2 regions of the Shewanella sp. 10N.286.45.A1 genome follow, and region 1 is predicted to be linked to the other one. Evidence: riboswitches for the same ligand, from Rfam matches in the RefSeq annotation. Region 1 holds a riboswitch; the other holds the start of a gene.
The links. Region 1 has a riboswitch for cobalamin ahead of AB4238_RS03830 (TonB-dependent receptor domain-containing protein). Riboswitches for the same ligand answer to the same signal wherever they lie in the genome.
Positions count from the first base shown of each region.

Region 2: it holds a riboswitch for cobalamin, as region 1 does, so the genes downstream of both, AB4238_RS04420 (ABC transporter ATP-binding protein) here and AB4238_RS03830 (TonB-dependent receptor domain-containing protein) in region 1, are expected to answer to the same signal.

Region 1 covers NZ_JBFRMK010000043.1:7,064-16,519, forward strand. The annotation lists gene AB4238_RS03815 (TonB family protein) at 1-86, opposite strand, end outside; gene AB4238_RS03820 (BlaI/MecI/CopY family transcriptional regulator) at 83-460, opposite strand; gene AB4238_RS03825 (hypothetical protein) at 739-1,386, shown strand; cobalamin riboswitch at 1,993-2,192, shown strand; gene AB4238_RS03830 (TonB-dependent receptor domain-containing protein) at 2,312-4,159, shown strand; tRNA gene AB4238_RS03835 (tRNA-Phe) at 4,362-4,437, opposite strand; gene AB4238_RS03840 (RND family transporter) at 4,672-6,837, shown strand; gene AB4238_RS03845 (hypothetical protein) at 6,830-7,552, shown strand; gene AB4238_RS03850 (3-oxoacyl-ACP synthase III family protein) at 7,543-8,604, shown strand; gene AB4238_RS03855 (outer membrane protein assembly factor BamD) at 8,680-9,444, opposite strand.
Region 2 covers NZ_JBFRMK010000049.1:9,057-18,512, forward strand. The annotation lists gene metH (methionine synthase) at 1-2,766, opposite strand, end outside; gene AB4238_RS04415 (histidine phosphatase family protein) at 3,009-3,644, shown strand; cobalamin riboswitch at 3,726-3,874, shown strand; gene AB4238_RS04420 (ABC transporter ATP-binding protein) at 3,931-4,770, shown strand; gene AB4238_RS04425 (FecCD family ABC transporter permease) at 4,763-5,812, shown strand; gene cobT (nicotinate-nucleotide--dimethylbenzimidazole phosphoribosyltransferase) at 5,865-6,893, shown strand; gene AB4238_RS04435 (adenosylcobinamide-GDP ribazoletransferase) at 6,893-7,672, shown strand; gene cobU (bifunctional adenosylcobinamide kinase/adenosylcobinamide-phosphate guanylyltransferase) at 7,669-8,220, shown strand; gene AB4238_RS04445 (cobyric acid synthase) at 8,285-9,456, shown strand, end outside.

The DNA of each region.
Region 1 (9,456 bases):
TGTTTCTGTAATCTGCTATGGCCAAGTAATAGTATGCTGCAAATAAGGCTTAATAACAGAGTTTGCTGCAGTAACCAAAGGCTCATGACTTATTTTCCTCTTGCCAGGTATCAATCAGTTGTTGTAACTCTTCAACATCTTTTGCGCTTAGCTTGTTTTCGCGAGCAAAGCCTGCAACTAAAGGAGCAACCCGACCAGAGAAGAGTCTTTCGATAAAAGATTCACTCTCTTTCAGTTGATAATCACTTTGAGCAATGAGTGGATGATATAAGTAACTACGACCCTGCTTTTCAAAACCGATAGCTTGCTTTTTAACAAGTCTATTAAGCAGCGTTTTAACTGTTTTCTCGTGCCAGTCAGTATTCTTACTTAACTGGGCTACAACTTCGCTGGCACTTATTGGCGATTTTTGCCAAAGCACATTGAGTACATTGAGCTCAGCATTACTTATCTCTTTCATGATGATTATCTCGTCAATAGCTATTATTTCACTGATGATAACTATTGATTACAGTTGTAATTTTTAATTATGATTACAAATGTAATCATAATGTGCAAGCCCTTATGTTAATTAAATGATAATGAGTGGTGGCGTTTCAAGTATGCGGTTGAATAGATTCACTATTGGTTCGCTAAAAGCTGGCTGTATCCTTAGGAGGGATTTTTTATCTATGCCTTTTGCTGCTGTAACGATACAATCTGTTAAACATAAATACCCTAAACAAGGATTGTAAAGGTATGAAAGCAAGTCAGCCGTCACGCTGGGTAATCTGTTCAGTACTTTTATGCTGTCATTTTTCAATGGGGGCGTATGCATCAGAAACGACAGAGAGCTCGATTGATAAGTCGCCTATGCAACTGTCTATTTTTAGCCAGAAATTAAGTTTTTTCCTTCCCAATGACTGGAAACTAGCCTACACACAACGAGAAGATGGGATGTTTTCTGCTGAGTTTTTACCTCAAGTTGAAGGCCTAAATAATTGGTCTTCAATGGTATGCATTCAAGGTTTTGAGGGAATGGCAGTTAATATTAAACCGGATGATTTCCTTGATACTATGGTTGCTACCTATCGAGATAACTGCAGTGGTGAGGTGATATATGAACGCGTTGATAATGAATTTATTAATGGTCATCAAACTGCTAGTGCCATCATTGGTTGTACCCGAATGCCAAACACCCATCTAAATGGACTTGAAATCAATTTTTATAAAGAGCCTCAGCGCCTAAGTGAGATTGGTTTTTATACTGCTATTAGCGGAGAGAAGGATTTGTATCTTATCCATAAGTCTTTGCGAAGTAATGAATTTAATACCATCAGCACTCTGGTTGAAAAGAAAAACTATCGTGAGTTTATGTCTGCGGCCAGCCCGTTTAATTTAAATTAAAACATCAGTGGTCTGATACTGGTTTTTTTTGAGTAATATGGGTGCTAGCTAAATCTTCAGCAGCAATTGGCATAGCGCTGCTAAAAAGGCTTTTATACTGGTTTTTCCTGCCCATATTGCGAAACAAGACTAGGGTCTGCTGCTCTTTCATGGTTGTTTTTGGAGTAATTTATTGGCCATTTTGGCAAGGCAGAGGCTATGTCGTGTAGTCACTCTCCACAAGAGCCTTTAACGCAGAAAAAATGGCCAAGGAATGCTGTCCTTTGGATCCGTTTCATTGCTTCTATTCTATTATGACTAGAATGCGTGATGTGCCCTTCACTTAGCTGGTAGAGCGTCATCGCTCAAGCCTTGTACTAGAAGCATTATTCCTTACGGTAAAGAATCGAACAAAAACTAAGCTCTAAAGATCAACAGACCCTAAAGGATTAGCTGCTAGGTTTTATCTCATTCTTTCTGTTTATAGCGATAAGTCTAGTCATTACAATCTAAGCTAGAACAAATCTGCTCTTTGATTAGTTAGACTTTTAACCATATAGACGTCTATAATGCGCGCACAAAGCGGTAACCTCAACATACCGCAGCGTAACAACGATAAAAAATAACTAACTAGTCAACTTTATTGGTGCCTCTGCTTTCAACTTGCTTGTTGGCTGAGGATAATCGGGAAGTCAGTTAAATTCTGACACTGCCCCCGCAACGGTGAATGGTGAGACACAAGCGCTTTAAAGCTTGTTGTCGCATATTGATGACTTCATCAATATAGAGCCTAAGTCCGGAGACCGGCCCGTAAAGTGATTTCGATGATTTCGGCGGGCAGATCTCGAAGTGCGGCAACCGGTAAATGTAGCGAAGGCACTATGCGCTATTTATTTTACTGTGCCGTGACACATTTGCTCCGTTTTCCTTTAGGAGTCAAGGGTAAATGGGTACTAAACCATCTAAAATTGCGTTGCTTATCAGCGGCGTATTCAGCTTAACTGTATTGCCAACAGTGGCAGCAGAATCCAATCAAGACGTGACTATCGAAACCATCACCGTAACCGGTACCCGTTTTGATAGAAGCACTGAACAACAGCTTACCGTTATTAATACTATTGAACGCAGCGAGATTGAACGGCTTAATCCGAAGTCAATTGCCGACGTGTTAGAAAATCTGCCTGGTGTAAGCGTCACTCGTAATGGCGGTGCTGCGCAAGCTTCTTCTGTAAGTATCCGCGGAACCAGTAGTGACCATGCTTTAATCATTGTCGATGGTGTGAAAATCGGTTCTGCAACATTGGGTACTGCAAACTTAAGTACTATCTCTCCTGAGAATATTGAGCGAATAGAAGTGCTAAAAGGCCCTAGAGCATCGGTATGGGGTAGTGATGCTATTGGTGGTGTGATTCAAATATTTACTCGCCAGCTAAAATCAGATGAATGGTATGTTGGCGCTGAATACGGTAGCAATGATTATGTTCGTGGTTCTGCTGGTATTGGTCTGGAGCATGGACAAGGCAGCAGTACGCTAGCTATCAACCATGATCGTTCAAATGGCTACGATGTCTACAATGGCGCTGAAGCAGAAAATGATGCTGACGGTTATGATCGTACATCGCTATCTGTTAAAGGTTCACAATCGTTAAATGAACAATGGCAGGCACTTTGGAATGGTCAGTACGATAAGGGGAATACTCAATACGATGACATCTATGGTTCTGGTGGCAACGATGAGTTTGAATTCGCTAATTACCTTTGGACTTTAGGTACTCAATACAGTACTGAGCATTTTAACAGTAAGTTGACTATAAGCCAGTCTCGTGATTATAACGACTATTTCCGCGGCGGTAGCGTAGCTGTAAATGTGAGTGAATTTGAAACTAAGCGTAAGCAAGTTAACTGGAGTAATCAGTATTTAGTTGGTAACGACCTAAACCTTAGCGGTGGCATTGATTGGTCGAATGAAGCTATAATTGGAGATTATGCCCAAACTGATAGAGATTTGGTCGGCGTTTATTTACTTGCAGAAAAGCAGTGGGATAAATTGCTTGCTGAAATTGCCGTTCGCTATGATGACGTTAAGAATGTCGACAGTGAAACAACCTATAACTTAGGGCTTGCCTATCAGTTTGATGAGCAGTGGCGTCTAGCTGTAACTACAGGAACAGCATTTAAAGCACCAACATTCAACGACCTGTATTATCCAAACTTAGGCAACCCCGCTCTTCTATCTGAAACATCTGAAAACTATGATGTTACGCTGAATTATCAACACAACGATGTGCAGGCTTATATTAGTCTATTTAGAAACGATATTAAAAACTTGATTGGCTGGGAAAAAACGGGTGAAGTTGATGGTAATGGCTGGGATATCTCTAAACCTAGCAATATCGATGATGCAAAGATCTTAGGTGCGGAATTCTTTACTAAATTTTCCTTATTTGGTTTAGAACATCAATTGGCTTATACCTACCTAGATACTGAAGATAAAGCGACTGAAGAAAAGTTAACCGGCCGCAGCGAAAATGAAGTGAATTACTCGCTAAGCTACCGTTGGAATGACTTTGAACTACTGGCTAATTATCATTATCAAGGTAAACGCTATGCTGGATATAAGCAGTATCTAGATGCTTATCATCAGTTAGATTTAGGTGTTGGTTATCAAGTCTCTGATAGTTGGCAACTACGCTTAAAAGCTAATAATGTTTTCGATGAAGACATTGTGTCGGTGACTAATTACAACAGCCCAGGCAGAGAGCTATTTTTCAGCGTGAGCTATAGCGCGCTATAAGCTTATAGCGTCTGCAAATAGTTTAAAAGCCAGTCTTAACCAGACTGGCTTTTTTGTTGATGCAATTTAGCTAAAGAGTGGAGGCTGTAGGATTTTAAATCCCAGATACAAAAAAACCTCGCTAGGCGAGGTTTTTTGTAAGCTTAAGGTCTTAGATTGCCTCAGCTTAATGTTTAGATGTTGCAACACCTAAACTAAATATTGGTGCCCGAACCCGGAATCGAACCAGGGACACGAGGATTTTCAATCCTCTGCTCTACCGACTGAGCTATTCGGGCAACGGGCGCTATTAAAAGGCTTTTACCGATTTGAGTCAACCAATTTCTGCTAAATATCACTATTTTTTAGCTGTGCGTTGAATAATGCAGCGTTTAGCTGCACAACTGAGCAATTTGTTTGTCAGTTCTATAGCTTTAGCCATTGAACTACTATTTGTTATAAAACTGTGAATATAATCGTGAGTTACACGGTCTAGTGTTTTATAACTAAAATATCAGTGAGGGTGAAGCTAGTTGCATAGTCAGACAGTTTGGAAAATTCAACGTTATCCAGTAGTGCTATTCGTAGTTATTGCTTTTCTGCTGCTGCTTTCATTGTTAGGACTACATAGGTTGAACCTCGATGTCGATTTTAGTGATTATTTCTCTCCTGAGGACTCACGCTTTATCGCTTTTAATAACATGGGTGATAACTTCGAGCGTCATGATCAGCTGTGGTTATTGCTTGAGAGCAAACAGGACTGGCGTGACGGAGAGCTTAACCAGTCCTTGTTAGCCTTTGTCTCTCAAATTGATAAACAGTCAGATATCATCAGTGTGCAGGGTTATAATCAATTTGTGCAAGGTAGCGCCCAAGCCAATAAAATCTTGTCCTATAAAAAGCATCCTCGCCTCGATTCTGTTTTGTCGAATGACGGCCATGCAATATTGCTCCAGTTTCAGTTAGATGAGTCTAAGGCGTCGCAATTTAAAACACGCAGCTTATGGCTCATCGATACGTTAGATAACATCAAGCTTCAATCACAACAGTTCTGGCAACCATTGAAGGTTGAAAGTTACCTCAATGGCACTCATGCCTTAAATTGGCAATATGCCAAAGTATTGCGCCATGACCTTACTTGGTTTGCTCCCTCTTTATTACTGGTCATTTTTGTTATGGCGGCTCTATTTATTAGGCAGACAGTGTGGATAGCAGCGCTGTGCCTTAATAGCTTAATCGCACTTGTTTTGACGGTCGGCGTTGCAGCATGGTTGAAGCTCACCTTGGCTGCAATTAGCGCTTTTGTGCCGGTGATCATTGTGACGTTAGCGCTTGCCTATGCATCGCACCTGTATTTTGGTTGGCGTAGGGCAGTGAATAATGGCTTGTCGAATGAACAAGCGTTAACTGAAACCGTTGGTGTTAATCAAGCACCACTTTTCTACTCAACGGTCACCACCATATTTGGTTTCTGTTTATTAACTTTTAGTCCGTCACCTCCAATTCAAAGCTTTGGATTGCTGGTGGCTTTTGCTGTGTTCTGTAACTATTTACTGAGCCTTACTACGCTTATTTATTTTGCCAAGTTCTCAGTTGCAAAGTCTCAACCAATCCGTTTATTTACCACTGTCATAGGCTTAGCTAAATATAATGTAAAAAGACCCAATGCGGTTATGTTGGGGATTGTGCTTATCAGCATTATTGCCACATTTAGTGTCTCTAAATTGACCTTAAATGACGACCCATTAAGCTACTTTAATGAAGACAACCCTTTTACCGTTTCCAGTCAAAAAATGCGCCAGTATTTTGCTGGCATTAACTTGCAACATTATGTTGTTGCAAGTGTTTCAGGTGAACAGGTTGATAAGGTTGAACTGAGCTTTATTTATAAGTTTGCTCGCTTTTTAAAAGCTCAGGCTGAAGTGAATAAAGTGCAGCACTTAGGTGATTGGATAAGAAGTACCGGGATTGGGCAAAGTCAGTTTCATCAATTGCTGGCTAATAACTCAGTGACCGAGCTGCATTTACAGAGTGAACTGTCCGCAAACAAGAGTGCTGCTCTAGTAACGCTGTATTTAAAACCGATGACGGCTATGGAGTTGGTGGCATTCGAGAAGAAAGTTAATTATTGGCTGGAGCAGAATGCTTCGCAGGTTACCGTTAGTCCGCCGCTTGGTAGCAATTTACTGTTTGCTCACCTAAGCATTGATAACGCCAATAATATGCTGTCTTCATTTGGCGTGGCTTTGATTGCGTTAGCCGTTCTACTCAGTATTTTAAAGCGTTCGTTACTGTTTGGTTTTATGGGGCTGTTACTTAACTTCCTACCTTTACTGTGGGTATTTGCGCTGTGGCAGCTTAACGGCGGCTTTATTAGCTTAGGCGCGGCCGTTGTGCTCGGTATGATGTTGGGGGTGATTGTTGACGATACATTACACTTGATGTTGAAACTGCCGAGCGAACCTTCAAAAGACAGCATAGCGCTTATGTGGCAGGGGTTAAGTAAGGTACTACCGGTGATCAGTTTTACCACGCTGACGATAGCTCTTGGTTTTTCCATTGGCTTGTTGTCTGACTTTGCTCCTATAGCACAACTGAGTTTGTTGTCCTGTTTGGTCGTGCTTTTCGCCTGGGGCTTTGATGTGTTGATGTTACCAGTTCTTTACCAGCGTTGGGTGCTAAGGAGGTCAAATGCTTGAGCGAAATTTACCTCGATGTTTTCCATTAAGACGCAAACACTCAATTGGGTTGGCTGATCATGCCAACGGCCAACGAATCGAAAGTTGGTTGCAAGCGGCAACAGTCTCTCCAATCCGTTTTTCTGATCAACAGACTGACGCGATGGAAAGATTGCTGCCCTTATTACTGTGCGGTGAGCAATCGGCGCAGTTAGTATTTAATAGCGAGATAGCGCGCTTAGCTGGCTCGGAACATAAACTCATTCTAAGCTGTTTGCATGGAGTCGAAGCGGATGAATATCGGCACGACATAGCCTTGCAACAAGTTGCAAGTCAATTGACGGAATTGACAAGTTTTATCCAAGTACAACGAAAGGCCAAGCGTTTTTATGCCAGCTTAGGGCGAGTCGAAAATTACAGCGAACACTTTGTCAGAATTGCCATCTTAGATACCTGTGTCACCCATATTATGCAGTCATTTGAACAGTGCCATTTAGGCAGGGAACATCCATTTTCACAGTTGTGTGGGCTAATCAAAAAAGATGAAGCTAAACATGTTTACGTTAGCCGCAAACATGCAATGGCGCTTGGTGCTGATGCAAACCAGTTTGCTGAACAACATGAGCAAGTGGTAGGTAACTTGATGCAGCTATTGCTGACTCAAGGGGGAGCATTTGAGTCTATGGGTGTGTGCTTAGATGGCGTAACAAGAAAGCTGGAGGCTAAATGGCGGTAAAATTTGCTAAACATTCGCTCTCATTGAAGGGGATTGATCACGCCCTACCTCACGACAATATTGATAATGAATATTTGTTAGAGAAGCTAAAGCAGCAGTGCGGTTTGTTGACCGCAAGAAAAGCCAAAGCGATTGCACGGCGAATGGGAATAGAGGGAAGGCATTTGTGTCGTGATCTTAATGTCGCAACAAGTAGACCTTCACCAACCAGTATAGAGTTGAGTGTTCAAGCTCTCAATGGTGCGCTGCTAGCTGCAGATGTTGAAATAAGCGAGCTCGACTATTTACTCTCTCATACTTGCACACCACATACTCAAGTTCCTCCCAATGCAGCCTGGGTAGCGGATAAATTGTCATACCATGGCCCTTATTTAGAGTTACGCCAAGCGTGCACTGGCTTTGCTAACGGGTTGCAGATAGCCTCTAGCTTTTGCGCTGTGAACCAACAACCCGTGGCTATTGTTGGCTGTGAGACCGGTTCTGTCTATTTTGATATGGATAATCAGTTTATTGATACCGAGCAGCTGGTGAACTACGTGCAGATGGGAGATGGCGCAGCAGCCGTGGTGCTTGCACCTGCAGAGCAATTAGCGGGTTCGATTGGCACTATTTCTGATATCTATTTGGGCCATATAGGTGTGGGTAAAGAGGCTGGTTTCTACCTTGACTCAGGTTCGAACGATGTCGCTAATAAGCAGATGGCAAGGTTTCATCATAATACTCAGGCGGTAAGGCAGCAGGGCAGTCAATTATTTGAACTCGGTTTAGCGGCTTTGCAATCGCGAGGGCATCATCTTGATGACTTTCGTTTTATATTGCCACATCAAGCGAATGGCCATATTGATCGATTGCTTGGCGATGCGTTGTCTATTGAATCTAGCCGGATTATTAATGACGCAAAATCTTTAGGCAACTTAGGTTCGGCGGCGATATGGGTCAGTTTAGCTAAACTGATTAACTCTGGCGTGTTGAATGCTGGTGATAAGGTGATGATATTAGGTGCTGAAGCGACAAAATATCTATATGGCGGTTTTGTTTACCAACATTTGTAAATGTTTCGATAAAAAAATAAAGGCCTCAAAAGAGGCCTTTATATATCATAACGAGTGACAAAACAGCGTTAATAATTAGCGCTGAGCAACCAATTTGTTATCTGGGAAGTTAGCTTGCATCACCATAAGTGTATGCTCTTTAAGCTTATCTTGTCCTAGCTCACCATAAGCCTCAGACATAATCTCCAAGGCTCTTTCTGTTGATGGTGTACCTGGAAAACCTTCCATAACAAGCTGTGCTCGAATAGCCGCTGCACTCCATGCATTCATTTTTATGTAGTATTCAGCTACCTTGATCGAGTAAAGTGCCAGTCTATTTTTTAAGTGTTGCATGCGTTTTTGAGCATCTGCTGCATACTTACTGTTTGGATAAGCCTTAACCAGTCTATCGAAATCTTTAAATGCATCTTGAGCCGCTTTAGGATCACGATCAGATCTATCGATGTTTAACATATCGTGGAAAAGGTAACGATCAGACTGCATATTGACTAGACCGCGCATATAGTAAACGTAATCTATGTCTTTATGTGTTGGGTTTAATCGAATGAAACGGTCGATGTTAGCAATACCAGAAGCTGGATCATCAAGCTTGTAGTAAGCAAATATTAAATCAAGTTGGACTTGTGTTTTATGTGGTCCAAACGGGAAACGGGAATCCAAAGCTTCTAAAGAACGAACTGCTTTGCTGTAATTTCCCAGCTCCATAGAGGTTCTTGCTTGAGAATAAAGCACTTCAGGCGAACTTTTGATCATTGCAGGGTCTTCGCCCTGTTTACTACTACAGGCCGTAACAGCAAGCGATATTAGGACTACAGCAACACTTTTAGCAATTTTATGCATACTTGAATTCGA
Region 2 (9,456 bases), on a different contig from region 1:
GGTGATGACTTTACGCTTGGTTTGTGACAGACGCTTTTCGCGCATCACATCATACTCTTGATAGGCTTCATCAATCGTTGCTTGGCGGGTATCGTTATTGATCAACTTTGACACCATAGGGACGGCGCGTGAAGCATCGGCGATATAGATCGCACCTTCAGGCGAGTGCGGTGCAATCTTGACGGCAGTATGGATTTTTGAGCAGGTCGCGCCGCCAATAATCGATGGAATAGTTAAGCCCGCTTTATGGAAGCTCTTAACGTTATGTACCATTTCGTCCAGACTTGGGGTAATGAGTCCTGACATGCCGATAATGTCGACGTTCTCAGCCTTGGCCACTTCGATAATCTTTTCGACCGGCACCATGACGCCTAAATCAATCACTTCATAGCCGTTACAGGCCAGTACAACTCCAACAATGTTTTTGCCAATATCATGGACATCGCCTTTAACCGTCACCATTAGTATTTTACCGTTGGACTGGCCAGCAACTTTTTCAAGTTCAATATAAGGGTTGAGGTAAGCGACGGCTTTTTTCATCACTCGTGCAGATTTAACCACTTGTGGCAGGAACATTTTGCCTGAGCCAAATAGGTCACCTACGATGTTCATGCCATCCATTAATGGCCCTTCAATCACATCCAGCGGGCGACTGGCTTGGCAACGGGCTTCTTCAGTATCTTCATCAATAAAGTCTGTAATGCCTTTGACTAATGCATGAGCTAAGCGCTCATTAACCGGTTTTGTGCGCCACTCTAAATCTTCTTTCTTGGCGGCCTGACTGCCATCGCCGCGGAATTTTTCTGCCACTTCGAGTAGCAATTCAGTATTACTTGAGTCGTTAACGGTGCAGGGCAAGTTTTGCACAATGGCTTCGACCCGCGCTTTAAGCTCAGGATCAATATCATCGTATATCGCCAGTTGCCCAGCGTTAACAATACCCATGTCCATACCAGCTTGAATAGCGTGGTACAGAAATACCGCATGGATCGCTTCACGCACCGGATTATTACCGCGGAACGAGAATGACACATTGGAGACTCCGCCTGAAATCATGGCATGGGGCAGGGTACGCTTTATCTCTGCAGTGGCTTCTATAAAGTCGACGGCGTAGTTGTCGTGCTCCTCAATACCGGTCGCAATGGCGAAAATATTCGGGTCAAAGATAATGTCTTCTGGCGGGAAGCCTACTTTATCAACCAACACATTGTATGCGCGAGTACATATTTCTACTTTACGTGCTTTAGTATCGGCTTGGCCGACTTCATCAAATGCCATCACGATGGCAGCCGCACCGTAGCGTTTCACCAATGTGGCTTGCTCAATAAACTTCTCTTCGCCCTCTTTAAGCGAAATAGAGTTAACGATGCCCTTACCTTGAATACATTTTAGGCCCGCCTCAATCACCTCCCACTTAGAGGAGTCGATCATAATTGGTACACGTGAAATATCAGGCTCAGAGGCAATAAGATTAAGAAACTTGTGCATGGTTTCAGCGCCATCGAGCATGCCTTCATCCATGTTGATATCGATGATCTGCGCGCCGTTTTCAACTTGATCGCGGGCAACACTGAGCGCTTCTTCATATTCGCCGGTTTTAATCAGGCGTAAAAACTTAGCCGAGCCAGTAACGTTCGTACGTTCACCCACGTTTAAAAATAGTGAGTTTTCATCAATAGTGAGCGGTTCAAGCCCTGATAGGCGGCAAGCTACTGGAATATCGGGCAGCTTTCGTGCTGGATGCTTAATCACGGCGTCGCGGATGACGCGGATATGAGCGGGCGTGGTACCACAACAGCCGCCAATCACGTTTAAAAAGCCTTCCTCGGCCCACTCTTCAATCACTTCGCTCATTTGCTCTGGTGTTTCGTCGTAACCACCAAATTCATTGGGTAGACCAGCGTTAGGGTGCGCCGAGACAAAACACTCGGATATTTTTGATAACTCTTCTACATATGGGCGCAGCTCTTTTGGCCCTAATGCACAGTTAAGCCCAATGGTTAATGGCTTTACATGGCGCAGTGAGTTGTAGAAAGCTTCGGTCGTTTGCCCGGTAAGTGTTCGACCTGAGGCATCGGTAATGGTGCCTGAGATCATAATGGGCAGGCGGAAACCTTGGGTGTCGTAGACGGTTTCAATGGCAAATAGTGCCGCTTTTGCATTGAGGGTATCAAAGATGGTCTCAACCATGATGATATCGCTGCCGCCGGCAATGAGTGCATTGATTGACTCAATATAAGCGTCTACAAGCTCATCAAAACTGACGTTACGAAACCCAGGGTCGTTAACATCAGGGCTGATTGAACAAGTACGGTTGGTCGGACCAAGCACGCCCGCTACATAGCATTGGCGGCCGGTTTCAGCCTCTACTTCATTGGCGGCTGCTCGCGCGAGGCGAGCACCCTGTAAATTTATCTCAGCTGAATGTGCCTGCATATCGTAATCGGCCATGGCGATACGAGTGGCATTAAAGGTGTTGGTTTCGATAATATCGGAGCCAGCCAGCAGGTAATCTTTATGGATCTGCTTGATAGCTTCAGGCTGAGTGAGCACCAACATATCGTTGTTACCCTTTACATCACAATGCCAGTTTTTGAACTGCTCACCGCGAAATTGTTGCTCTTCAAATTTGCGATCTTGGATCATGGTGCCCATTGCACCATCAAGTAGCAGGATCCCTTCCTCTAACTTTTTAGTCAGTACTGCTAACACCTTGTCGGCAGTATCTTGGGTGTGCGGGACTGGGCTCAGGGTATGTGTTGCCATAAAAAATTCCTACCAAATACAGAGTCGCAAAATATAAATTCAGTTACTTTGTCCATTCTTATCAACTTAAAGCTAGCATTACTAGGCTAAGTTATTTATTTTTGGACATTTATACGTATAGACGTCCATAATACGTGAGTCATTAGCGAAAGTGCAACCCCTAAAACTTGATACTTTTTCAATAAGAATATGTAATGGTTTACTTGTAAGTATTTGATAAATATAATTGGTTGGATTGTTTGGTGAAAAATACCAAGGTGATTTTACTACGACATGGTGCCTGCGAAGGCGGCAATATTTTACGTGGTCATACGGATGTTATGCTGAGTTTAGCTGGAAAAGAGCAGCTAAATGTGGCTTTTTCGACTCTTAAAAATAGTAAAACCTGTCATTTGGCTAAAAACAGCATGGCGGATCTAGTGGTGAGTTCGCCATTATTGCGCTGCTCAGAACCCGCTCAAGCTTTTGCCATGCAGCACAATATTCATTTTGTTGAACTGGCCGGTTTTATGGAAGTTAATTTTGGCGATTGGGATGGAAAGCCTTTCACTGAGCTTTATCAGCAATACAGTGAGCAGTTGGATGCCTACTGGGCAAATCCATGGGTGCATACCCCACCAAACGGCGAAACGATGCAAGCTTTTGAATCTAGAGTGGATAAGGCTTGGGAGGCTTTAGTTGAGCAGTATAAAGGTAAGGTTATATTGCTATTAACCCATGGCGGCGTTATTCGACACTTAATGGCTAAATCCCTCGGACTAAAACAGTGCGCAGGGATCTACAGTGCTTTGAAATTGCCCTATGCAGCGACGGTGGTTATTGATGTCTTGGAAGATGGTGGCCAGCAATACTTAAGCCTTAATTGGGGGCTGGAGTAACAAGTTGTTGATCAAGTGCAATGCCTTATCAGCTTTGCATGATAAACTGCAGCCTATTACCTCAAAATGAGGTAAACCACACAAACTAAATTTAAGTTAGGTGCTTTATCGCACAAATTGGGAACCGGTGGCCGCATAAGGCTAATGAGTCCGGACTGTACCCGCAACTGTATGGGAGCGAAATAGCTTTCGCCCCAAGTCAGATACCAGCCTAACTTAACCATACTGAATAACTTGAGCGGGCGTCTCAAGGGAGTGTACTAACACATGTTTTGCAGTTTATTGAATGTCTAGTCAGGCATCAGAAACAGTACTTACTGTTCGCGGCTTAGGCTGGAAATTAAATAGCCAGCCCATATTATCTGATATCGAATTTAGCTTAGCTAAAGGAAGCATGCTGGGCATTATTGGCCCCAATGGTGCGGGTAAATCTAGCTTACTGCGTTGTCTATATCGCTTTATCAAACCTACAAGCGGTAAAATTCATTTATTTGGTCAGCCAATTACAGCACTATCAGCAAAGGCATTTGCCAAGCAGATTGCTGTTGTACTGCAAGATACACCACATCACTTTGAAATGACCACCACTCAGCTTGTCAGCCTAGGTTTGACGCCCCATAAAGGCGCGTTTGAATTTACCAATGCTGATGATCGAGAGGTTGTGGCTCAGGCTTTAATTAAAGTGGGCTTGGCTGATAAAGCTAACCAAGCTTATGAAAGCTTATCTGGTGGCGAGAAACAGCGTGCGCTCATCGCTCGTGCGATTGTTCAGCGACCACAGCTGTTGATTTTGGATGAGCCAACTAATCACCTTGATATTCGCTACCAAATCCAAACCTTAGAGTTACTGCACACGCTTAATATAACAGTCATCACCTCAATTCATGATCTCAATCTTGCCAGTGCTCTGTGCGACGAGTTATTACTCCTTGATAAGGGGCGCTGTGTAGCCAAGGGCACGCCCAAAGCAGTGTTAACAGAGCAGCGTATTGGCGAAGTGTTTGATGTCTGTTGTGAAGTTAAACCTCACCCACAGCACGGTAACCCACTTATCAGTTATTTCTATGGTTATGAACCGCGCAGTAAATCGCATCATGGATTAGAAGAGGGTGGCAAGGATGTCTAATTCATTGTCTGTTATTGCTCAGAGTAAATGGCAACAGTCCTATCAATTACTATTGCTCATTACGCTACTGCTAATAGCGGTTATTACACCATTTGCAGCAACAAGCTTTGGTGCCGCAAGTATTTCAGCTAATGACGTGTTACAGGTCTTTAGCCACAAAGCTTTCGGCCTAGGTGAAAACCAAGGTGTGACTGAACGCATTATTTGGGAGCTAAGGTTACCGCGAGTCATACTGGCGTTTATTGCTGGAGCTGGTCTGTCTATTGCGGGCAGTGTGTTGCAAACCGTGACTCGTAATCCGTTGGCCGACCCTTACCTATTTGGCATATCTTCTGGTGCGTCTTTTGGTGCTGTGGTGGTTTTAACCCTATTTAGCCAAAGTATATTGTGGCTAAGCTTACCTCTTGGTGCATTTATTGGTGCCAGCTTATCGGTATTGATGGTACTGAGTTTGTGTGGTCGAAATTTATCAACTCAGGTCGAGCGTATGCTGTTATCCGGTGTCGCTATCTCATTTATGTTTGGTGCCATGGCCAGTTTACTGCTGTACTTTTCGAGCCCTCAAGCGGCCGCTTCAGTGCTTTTTTGGAGTTTAGGTAGCTTTGCTAAAGCCAGTTGGTCTGGATTGATTTTACCCGCAATTATAGTGTCGATTTGTACGTTAGTTATTCTGTTATTTAAAAGGCAGATCGTTGCGATGCGAGCCGGCGATGAGACAGCGCACACTTTAGGGATAAACGTTGGGCGTCTACGGTTATCTATGTTGTTACTGTGCTCGCTTATCACAGCGATATTAGTCGCAAATTGCGGTGGCATAGGTTTTATCGGTTTGATGGTACCGCACACGGTGCGCTTGCTCTTTCCTGGCCGTTACCCGTTACTGCTGACTGCTGCGATAGGTGGGCTATTTATGGTTTGGGTTGATGTATTGGCACGTACAATATTGAGCTACCAAGAGTTACCCGTTGGGATTATCACCGCAGTGATGGGCAGTATATTTTTCTTGTTTATTTTAGGCAGCCGCAGTGCAAAACGCACTTAACGTGGTTGCAGTTTAATTTATCCCTTTTGGGATGTTGGGAGCAAAAGGTTAGATGTTTAATATAAAGCCATTGAGTTCAGAGTTTGATGAAGCAATTCAACAGAAAATTGATACCAAAACTAAACCATTAGGTGCGCTTGGCGATCTAGAAGGACTCGCGCTGCAAATTGCAAAAGTGCTAGGTAAAGACAGCCCACAGATCAACAATCCAAAAATGATAGTGTTTGCCGCTGATCATGGCATAGCGGATTCTGGTGTGTCTATCGCTCCGAGTGAAGTGACTGAGCAAATGGTCAGGAACTTCATGGCTGGCGGGGCTGCAATTAACGTGTTTACCCGCCAAGTTGGATTAGAGCTGGAAGTGATAGATTGTGGTGTATTGCAACCCTTTGAAAGTGAGAGTGGGGTTATTGATCAGCGTTTAGGGGCGGGAACAGGCCCAATTCATAAGCGCGCAGCGATGACACTTGGGGCTGTTAAGCAGGGGTTTGATATGGCCACTGCTCGCGTTCAACAGCATCACCAGAATGGTTGTAACCTGATAGCGCTTGGCGAAATGGGCATAGGCAATACCTCTGCAGCTGCTGCGATTATGTCGGTGTTAACTGGGATCCCCGCAGCCGATTGTGTTGGTCGCGGTACTGGAATCGATGCGGCCACATTTAAGCGTAAGCAGATGTTAGTCGAGCAAGCGATGTTACTACACCACAGTGAACTTGATGACCCTATGCAGGTATTGGCTTGCATTGGTGGCTTTGAAATTGTGCAGATGACAGGCGCGATTCTCGCTGCAGCAGAGCGCGGCATGTTAGTGGTTATTGATGGTTTTATCGCTTCGGCTGCAGCTTTAGTAGCGATAAATATTAATGTTGATTGCCGTGACTATATGATCTTCTCGCACCTGTCAGATGAGAAAGGCCATTACTTAATGCTTGAATTTATGCAAGCCAAACCCTTATTGAATCTGGGCTTGAAACTAGGTGAAGGCACGGGCGCAGCCCTAGCGTTCCCGTTAATTCAATCGGCGGCCAATTTCTACAATGAGATGGCAAGTTTTGCTGACGCGGGGATAGAGATCTAATGGCACCTTGGCAGCAACAGCTCAATCTATTTTTTATCGCAATGGGCTTCTTTACACGGATCCCCATGCCAAAGTGGATTGAAGTCGATGCTGAAAAGCTAAATCAGGCTAGCCGCTATTTTGGTTTGGTTGGTACGCTTATTGGTGTGCTCAGTGCTTTAGTTTATAGCTTGATGTTGCCTTGGGTGTCACCAAGTGTTGCGATTATCTTCGCCATGATTGCTAGCGTGTTATTAACAGGGGGATTTCATGAAGATGGTTTGGCTGATACAGCCGATGGTTTAGGCGGTGGTTGGACTATTGAAGCCAAGCTTAGCATCATGAAAGACTCTCGACTCGGCAGTTATGGCGCGTTGGCGTTGCTATTGTGTTTACTGCTCAAATGGCAACTGCTCAGTGAGTTGGCGCTTTTTGATCCCAGTAGCGTTAGTCTCGCACTAATTGTTGGCCATACCTTAAGCCGTGTTGTTGCCTCTAGTTTTATCTTTTCTGAGCAGTATGTTTCCGATGATGCCAGCAGTAAAAGTAAGCCACTGGCAATGCAGCAAAGTATCAACGAACTGTCTATTTTGCTGGCTACAGCATTTATTTCGTTATTGTTAATATCATTTGTGCAAGCTTTAGTGCTTATCTCGGGTCTATTGATTGTACGGATTGCATTGGCGCGGTGGTTTAACAAACAAATTGGCGGCTACACCGGTGATACGCTTGGGGCGACTCAGCAAATTGCCGAAGTCGTTTGTTACTTGTTATTACTCATTGTAGGAGCGTCTTGGTGATCCATTTAGTACTTGGCGGCGCGCGCAGTGGTAAGAGTAATTTTGCTGAATCACAAGTGATGCAGCGTGTGTCTAATAATAAAAACCAAAAAGGAAGCCGTCAGTTAGCGTGTCTTTACTTTGCGACTGCAGAGGCATTGGACACAGAGATGGCAGCACGTATCGTACAGCATCAATCTAAACGGCAAACAGAAGCCATTGATTGGCGCACCATTGAGTCTCCATTGGCGTTAACAGCGGCATTAAAGAGTAATGTGCAGCAAAATAGTCTAGTTCTCGTCGACTGCTTAACCTTGTGGTTAACCAATCATTTACTGCAAAAAACTGATAATTGGCAAACGACTAAAGCCGAGTTTTTACAGACCATCGCCGAGTTACCTGGTGAAATAATTTTGGTCAGTAATGAGGTTGGTTGCGGCGTTGTACCAATGGGAGAAATAAGTCGCCGCTTTGTGGATGAAGCTGGGTGGCTACATCAGGATATTGCTGCGATTGCTGACAGAGTAACTCTGGTTACGGCGGGCTTACCTTTGCGACTAAAAGGTTAGGAGAAGTGTTTTGTCGACTTTAGAAAGCAAAAATAAAAATCATAAAAAGCCAGCTAAGGTGTTGATGGTGCAAGGTACAACCTCGGATGCAGGTAAGAGTACCTTGGTTGCGGGTTTGTGCCGCATGTTTGTTCGCCAAGGTTATAAAGTGGCTCCCTTTAAACCACAAAATATGGCGCTCAATAGCGCGGTCACTATTGATGGTGGCGAAATTGGTCGCGCCCAAGCTTTGCAAGCCGTGGCTTGTCATCTTGAACCGCAAATCGACTTCAATCCTATTTTATTAAAGCCTAGTTCAGATACTGGCTCGCAGGTTATCGTCCACGGTAAAGCGTTGATGAAGATGGAAGCGGAAGATTACTTTGGTAGAAATGCTCAAGGTTACCGCGTTAAAGCAATGGCTGCGGTTAAGGAGTCTTTCAAGCGATTAACTGATGACTATCAAATGCTGTTCGTTGAAGGTGCTGGCAGCCCAGCAGAGATAAACTTGCGTGAGGGTGATATTGCCAATATGGGGTTTGCCGAAGAGGTCGACTGCCCTGTTATCATTATTGCAGATATCGACAAAGGCGGTGTATTCGCGCATTTAGTTGGTACGTTGGCACTACTGAGTGAGTCGGAGCAAGCACGAGTAAAGGGCTTTGTGATTAACCGTTTTCGTGGTGATATCAGTCTATTGCAGTCGGGCTTGGATTGGTTAGAAAATTATACTCATAAACCGGTATTAGCTGTATTGCCCTACCTACATGATCTGCATCTTGATGCTGAGGATGCACTGATTGCCGCGCCAGATAAAAGCACTGATGCTAAACTCAAAGTATTAGTGCTGGTTTTACCTCGCATTAGTAACCACACCGACTTTGACCCACTAAGGCTCAATCCTCAAATCGAATTTGAGTATGTTTCATTGCAAACTCAATCTCACAAGCACGCGCAAGACAAAGGCCAACAGAGCCATTCTAGTTTACCGTCAGCGGATTTGATTATTGTCCCTGGCAGCAAAAATGTTCGCGCTGATCTGGATTTTATTCGCGAGCAAGGCTGGGATAAAGAGATAGAAAAGCACCTTCGCTATGGCGGTAAGGTACTTGGGATCTGCGGCGGCTATCAAATGCTTGGACATCTGATTGACGATCCAGAGGGTATTGAAGATAACGCTGGAAGCAGTGAAGGACTAGGTTTACTACCTGTGGTCACGGAACTAACAAGCGACAAGGTGTTGTTGCAAGTAGAGGG